DNA from 3 places in the Comamonas sediminis genome. Region 3 is predicted to be linked to each of the others. Evidence: predicted binding sites of a transcription regulator. Region 3 holds the regulator's gene; each other region holds the start of a gene.
The links. The regulator FNR, encoded in region 3, switches genes on or off when oxygen is low (the NO sensors DNR and NnrR bind a similar motif). The targets are predictions, from matches to a motif close to TTGATNNNNATCAA.
Positions count from the first base shown of each region.

Region 1: AB7A72_RS04865 (universal stress protein) is a predicted target of FNR. The motif match lies at 1,066-1,079, and genes of this name have one in related genera.
Region 2: AB7A72_RS07445 (oleate hydratase) is a predicted target of FNR. The motif match lies at 1,022-1,035, and genes of this name have one in related genera.

Region 1 is NZ_JBGBDC010000002.1:150,787-153,054, forward strand. Features, by position in the region: gene AB7A72_RS04855 (SIR2 family NAD-dependent protein deacylase) at 1-9, shown strand, start outside; gene AB7A72_RS04860 (aldo/keto reductase) at 29-991, opposite strand; gene AB7A72_RS04865 (universal stress protein) at 1,189-1,626, shown strand; gene AB7A72_RS04870 (2OG-Fe dioxygenase family protein) at 1,783-2,268, shown strand, end outside.
Region 2 is NZ_JBGBDC010000002.1:707,411-709,678, reverse strand. Features, by position in the region: gene AB7A72_RS07450 (enoyl-CoA hydratase/isomerase family protein) at 1-980, shown strand, start outside; gene AB7A72_RS07445 (oleate hydratase) at 1,104-2,268, shown strand, end outside.
Region 3 is NZ_JBGBDC010000001.1:623,788-626,055, forward strand. Features, by position in the region: gene hemN (oxygen-independent coproporphyrinogen III oxidase) at 1-687, opposite strand, end outside; gene fnr (fumarate/nitrate reduction transcriptional regulator Fnr) at 837-1,559, shown strand; gene AB7A72_RS02745 (universal stress protein) at 1,696-2,139, shown strand; gene AB7A72_RS02750 (malonate--CoA ligase) at 2,247-2,268, opposite strand, start outside.

The sequences.
Region 1 (2,268 bases), on a different contig from region 3:
CTGGCCTAGCCTGTCTAGCCCAGGGGCATCAAGCCTCGGCGCTGGCGGCGTTGAGCGTGGCCATGGCATCGGCATCCAGCTGCAACTGGCTGGCGCGGATCAGCGACTGCAGCTGCTCCAGGTTGCTGGCACTGGCAATCGGCGATGCAATGGCCGGCTGGCGCATGACCCAGGCAACAGCCACTTCGCCCATCGGTGCAGCGACACGGGCGCTGACCTGTTCCAGCGCGGCCAGAATGCGCACGCCCCGGTCATTGAGGTAGAGCTGGGTGGTCTTGGCGCCGCGCGGGCTTTTGCTGGCATCTTCGGCCTTGCGGTATTTGCCGGTCAAAAAGCCGGCGGCCAGGCTGTAGAAATTGATGACGCCTACGCCATGCGCAACGCACAGCGGCTGCAGCTCTTTCTCGAACACGGCACGGTCGTAGAGGTTGTAGAGCGGCTGCAGACTCTCATAACGTGCCAGACCATGCTGCTCGCTGGTCTGCAGCGCCTCTGCCAGCCGTGCAGCGCTGTAGTTGCTGGCACCTACCGCCCGCACCTTGCCCTCGGCGATCAGCTCGCCAAAGGTGCCCATCACATCGGCCAGCGGCACCTGCGCGTCGTCGTCATGCGATTGGTAGAGGTCGATGTAGTCGGTCTGCAGGCGCTGCAGTGAGGCATCGACCGCCTGGCGAATGTACTCCGGGCGCAGGCCGACCTTGCCATCGCCCATGTCCTTGCCGACCTTGGTCGCCAGCACCACTTGCGCGCGCTTGCCCGAGCTGCGCAGCCATTTGCCCAGCACGCGTTCGGACTCGCCGCCGCTGTGGCCTGGCGCCCAGCGCGAGTACACGTCAGCGGTATCGACAAAGTTCATGCCGGCATCCAGCCAGGCGTCCAGCAGCCTGAAACTGGTGGCCTCGTCGGCCGTCCAGCCAAATACATTGCCACCCAGGCACAGAGAAGAGACCTGCAGCGGGGATCGACCAAGAGAGCGCAGCGGTGTTGTCATGGTTTCAAGAGGCGTAGCTGCCCAGCAGGGCGGAGAAGACATTATGCGGCGCGGGCAGCGGGCCCGGCCACCCTTTGATGCAGCACAAACCCCGCGCAACCACTGCAGGGCGCTGCCGCGCAACCGGTGCGCGTCCGTTTGCCGGGGCATGCGTTTTAGAGTAAGTTATGCATGGAACAACTAAAAGGAGTGACACTATGTTCAAACATATTCTGGTGCCGGTCGATGGGTCTGCCACCTCCATGCTCGCAGTCAACAAGGCCGCCGGTCTTGCCAAGGCCTTTGGCAGCCAGGTCACGGCGGTCTATGTGATCGATCCTTATCCCTTTACCGGCGTGGGCGCCGACTTTGCCTATGGCCAGGCGCAGTACCTGTCGGCCGCCACGGCCGATGCGCACACCGCGCTCGACGCCGTCAAATCCGCGATGGAGCAAGCGGGCATCCCCGTCGACACCGTGATGGGCGAAGGCCACTCCGTACACGACGGTGTGATGGAAGCCGTCAAAACCACCGGTGCCGACCTGATCGTCATGGGGTCGCATGGCCGCAAGGGCCTGGAAAAGCTGGTGCTGGGCAGCGTGACCCAGCGGGTGCTGAGCGACAGCCTGATCCCGGTGCTGGTCGTGCGCCAGTAAGACCGCGCGCGCCGCCCGGCGACAGGGATGGCGCGAACCGGGCCCCATGCGCGTGCTACGGCATGCCAGCGGGCAGTGCTGCGGCGCTGCCCAAAGTTGTGTAGCACGCAATGCTTTTGAGACCGCCGTAAGCTCGCCCGCTTGACGGAGTTTTACATGCAGTCCTTTCCCCCTCCCTATTGCGATGCCGACACAGTAGACGGCACCTTGCGCGCCTATGGCTATGCGGTGCTGAGCCCCGCAGCGGTTGCACAGTGGGCCGCCTGCCAGCCAGAGGAGCTGGCGGCGCTCAGCGGCCACTGGGAGGCGATGCCCCACGATGCGTACCTCAAGGATGGCGGCCGGTACCGCAAGCGCCGCCATTCCTGCTATGTGGTGCAGGATGACCAGGTGCAGGCGGTGGCCCACCGTGCCCACTGGCAGCCGGTGGAATACAACGCCTTGCATGGCGGCATGCAGCGCTGGTTTGAACCGGTGACGGACACCACGCAGGCGCTGCCGGCATGGAGCCAGATCATGCGGGCGCTGGGGCACACGGCGCAGGCGCTGTTTCCCAGCGCTGAACACGCGCGTTGGTACACCGAGGCCCACCAGTTCCGCATCGACACCGCCGAGGGCATTGGCCGGCCCACCCCTGAAGGC
Region 2 (2,268 bases), on a different contig from region 3:
GTGATGTGCTGCTGCGCTGGCAGCAGGACGACAAGGTGCTGGCCGTCGCCATCCGGGGCAGCAACAAGGAGGGCGCGTTTGGCGCCTTCTGCGCTGGTGGCGATATCCGCTTTCTGCATGCCGCCGGCATGGCAGGCAACCCCGAGCTGGAGGATTTCTTCACCGAGGAATATGCGCTCAACCACCTGATCCACCACTTCGGCAAGCCCTATATCGCCTTCATGGATGGCATCGTGATGGGTGGCGGCATGGGCATCAGCCAGGGCGGCAGCCTGCGCATCGTCACCGAGCGCACGAAGATGGCGATGCCCGAGACGGCCATTGGCCTGTTCCCCGATGTGGGCGGCGGCTACTTCCTGTCCCGCTGCCCCGGCCATGTGGGCGAGTACCTGGGCCTGACCGGCCAGATGATTGGCGCGGCCGATGCACTGGCCTACCGGCTGGCCGATGGCTACCTGACCAGCGCGCAGCAGCAGGCGCTGTGGGACGGGCTGGCCACTGGCAGCTTTGCCAACGGCGACGCGGTGCAGGCCTTTGTCAAAGCCGGCCTGGCACCTGCGCCAGAGCGTGCAGCCAACCCCGATGCAGAGATCAACCAGTACTTTGGCCTGGCCGATGTGCCGGCCATCATCGCCGCACTGGAGGCCGGCAACAGCGACTTTGCCCGCGCCACTGCCGAGACCTTGCGCAAGCGCTCACCGCTGATGCTGTTTGTCGTGCTCGAGCAGATCCGCCGCGCTCGCGGCATGCGCCTGGCTGACGACCTGCGCATGGAGCGCGACATGGTGCGCCACTGCTTCTACCTGCGGCCCGACCGCAAGAGCGAGACGCTCGAAGGCATCCGCGCACTGGCGGTGGACAAGGACCACGCCCCCCAGTGGAGCCCCGCCCGCATCGAAGACGTGAACCTGCAGGAAGTGGCGCAGATGTTTGCCAGCCCCTGGCCTGTGGAGGCGCACCCGCTGCTGGCGCTGAACTGAGCGACAGGACAGCGCAAGCGGCTACGTGGATGCGTAGGCGCTTGCCGCTCATCAATAGCGGGTGGGAGCCGGTGTGCTATACCTTGACGTCTGATCGTCAAGCTATCCATGAAAGGCAACAGCATGAAGCATGCAGACTCCCGGACCTCCTCGCTGCGCGTTGAGGCGAACATTGGTGAAGGCTTTTGGCGCAAGGGCCCCCAAGACAGCCTGCCGCCACCCGATATGACGGGCGCCTATATGCGCAACCGGCCGGTGCTGGGGGCGCCGGTTGCTGGGCGCAAGGCCTGGATCATCGGCAGCGGCATCGCCGGCCTGGCCGCAGCTTTCTACCTGATCCGTGACGGCGGCATGGCTGGCGAAGACATCACCATTCTGGATACCCTGGATGTGGCGGGTGGCTCGCTCGATGGTGCGGGCAATGCCGAGCAGGGCTATATCGTGCGCGGTGGCCGCGAGATGAACTGGAACTACGACAACTTCTGGGACCTGTTCCAGGACGTGCCGGCGCTGGAGCTGCCCGAGGGCTACAGCGTGCTCGACGAGTACCGCTACGTCAATGACAACGATCCCAACTGGTCCAAGGCCCGGCTGATGCACCAGCAAGGCAAGATCCGCGATTTCTCCACCCTGGGCCTGACCAAGGCGCACCAGTGGGAGATCGTCAAGCTGCTGCTCAAGCGCAAGGAGGAGCTGGACGACATCAGCATCGAATCCTATTTCAGCAAGAGCTTTCTGGAGACCAATTTCTGGTACCTGTGGCGTTCGATGTTCGCGTTCGAGAACTGGCAAAGCCTGCTGGAGATGAAGCTCTACATGCACCGCTTTCTCGATGCCATCGATGGGCTGACCGACATGTCGGCGCTGGTGTTCCCCAAGTACAACCAGTACGACAGCTTTGTCGTACCGCTGACGCGCATGCTCAAGGACAAGGGCGTGAAGGTGCAGTTCAACACCCGCGCCTATGACTTGGACATGCGCGAAGAAGCGGGCAGCCGCACGGTCACCGCGATCCGCTGCCGATCGGCGGGCCAGGAGGTACAGATTGACGTCGGTCCCCATGATGTCGTGTTTGCGCTGACCGGCTCGATGACCGAGGGCACGGCATATGGCGATATGGATACGGTGCCGGTGCTGGCGCGTGGCAATGAGGAGCCGGGCGATGACAGCGACTGGACCTTGTGGAAGCGCCTGGCAGCCAAGTCGCCGGTGTTTGGCCGGCCCGAAAAGTTCTATGGCGATGTGAAGGGCTCGATGTGGGAGTCGGCCACGTTGACCTGCAAACCCT
Region 3 (2,268 bases):
CATCGTGCGGGCGAAGCTGGCCGGGCTTTGCAACGGCAAACCATAGATCAGATCAATATTGATGGATTCAAAGCCGATTGCGCGCGCCTGCTCGACCAGCGCAAACACCTGGTCGGCGGGCTGCTCGCGGTGCACGGCCTTTTGCACCAGCGGGTCGAAATCCTGCACGCCAAAGCTCAGGCGGTTAAAACCCAGTTGGTAGAGGTGCAGCAGGCGCTCGCGGCTCACGGTGCGCGGGTCGATCTCGATCGAGTACTCGCCGCCCGGCTGCAGATGGAAGCGCTGCTTGACCATGTCCATCAGGCGGCTGAGACCCGCATCGCTCAGGAAGGTCGGCGAGCCCCCGCCCAGGTGCAGCTGGCTGATGGTGGACCGGGTGCTGAGGTGGGCGAGCTGCAGATCCAGCTCGCGCTCCAGGTAATCCAGGTATTCGTCGGCCCGCTCGGCATGCTTGGTGATGATCTTGTTGCAGGCGCAGTAGTAGCACAGCGAGGCACAGAACGGCACATGCACATACAACGACAGCGGCGCCAATCTCCCAGCCAGGCCGTGGCCGCGCTGCACCAGCGCCTGCTTGTACTCATTCGCAGCAAAGGCTTCAACAAATCGGTCTGCGGTAGGATACGACGTGTAACGGGGGCCGGGGACGTCAAAACGGCGCAGCAGTTCGGGGGTCAGGGAAATCATGGGCTTTATCCTTGCGGACCCCCAATGTGCCCCAAGGCTTGCCACCCGTCCTTGATATACATCAAGAACCCATTTGGCGCCTGCACGCACAATAGGCCCATACATGGAACGCCGTTCCTACACGAATATTTGTTCACGGGTATTGATACATGACATCCAACTCCATCAAAGTGGCGTGCTCCAACTGCAATCTGCGCGAGCTGTGCATGCCCGTGGGTCTGTCGGCCGAACAAATGGAGCGTATCGACGAGATCGTTGCCACCCGTCGCAAGATCAAGCGCGGCAGTGCGCTGTTCCGCAATGGCGAGACGTTCACCTCGCTGTATGCGATTCGCACCGGCTTCTTCAAGACCAGCATCGCCACAGAAGACGGGCGTGACCAGGTCACCGGTTTTCAGATGGCGGGCGAGATCATCGGCCTGGACGGCATCGTCAATGACCGCCACTCCTGCGACGCGATTGCGCTGGAAGATGCCGAGGTCTGCGTGATGCCCTACTCGACACTCGAGGACCTGTCGCGCGAAGTGACGGCCTTGCAGCACCATGTGCACAAGGTCATGAGCCGCGAGATCGTGCGCGAGCACGGCGTGATGCTGCTGCTGGGCAGCATGCGTGCCGAAGAGCGTCTGGCCGCCTTCCTGCTGAACCTGGTGCAGCGGCTGCACGCCCGGGGCTTTTCGCAGCATGAACTGATCCTGCGCATGACCCGCGAGGAAATCGGCAGCTACCTGGGCCTGAAACTTGAAACGGTGAGCCGCACCTTCTCCAAGTTTGCCGAGGAGAACATCATCGAGGTCAAGCAGCGCCATGTGCGCATTCTCGACACCGACAAGCTCCAGGGTCTGATCAACACCCAGGCCTGCTCGGCCTGAAAAGTGCAGGCCCGAGACACGAATGCGGCCTGATCCGACATCGTTCCGCGCGATAAGCGGCGATGCTTGGAGATGAAACCAGGGCAAGGCAGCAGCCTGTGGCCCTGTCCAGAGTCTGACCCGAAAGGAGCCTGTCATGTACCAACATATCCTGCTTGCCACCGATGGCTCTGAGCTGTCCGAGAAAGCGGTCCGCCATGCGCTGGCGCTGGCCAAGCTGAGCCATGCCACCGTCACCGCCGTCAATATCTCGCCGAACTACCCGCGCAGCTACTTCGAAGGCAGCACGATGCAGAACCCCGATGACATCGCACGCATCGAAGAAGGCTGGCAGCGCGCTGCGCAGAGCGTGGTTGACAAGGTCGTGGCCGAAGGTGCCGCAACGGGCGTGCCGATCAAGACCTTGGTGATCAAGTCCGACCTGATTGCCGAAGCCTTGCTGGAGACGGCCAAGAAGGAAAACTGCGACCTGATTGTGATGGCCTCGCACGGCTACCGGGGCTTGAAGCGTTTGCTGCTGGGCAGCGAAACCCAGCATGTGCTGACCCATGCGACGATACCGGTGCTGGTGCTGCGCTGACCGCCGCATAACTTCAACCCCGATAAAAAACCCTCGCTTGCGGCAGCGGATGCGCTGCAACCAGCGAGGGTTTTGTCATGGCGGCTCCAAACCGCCTCTGCAGGGTATCAGCCCTTGAACAGGCCCTGG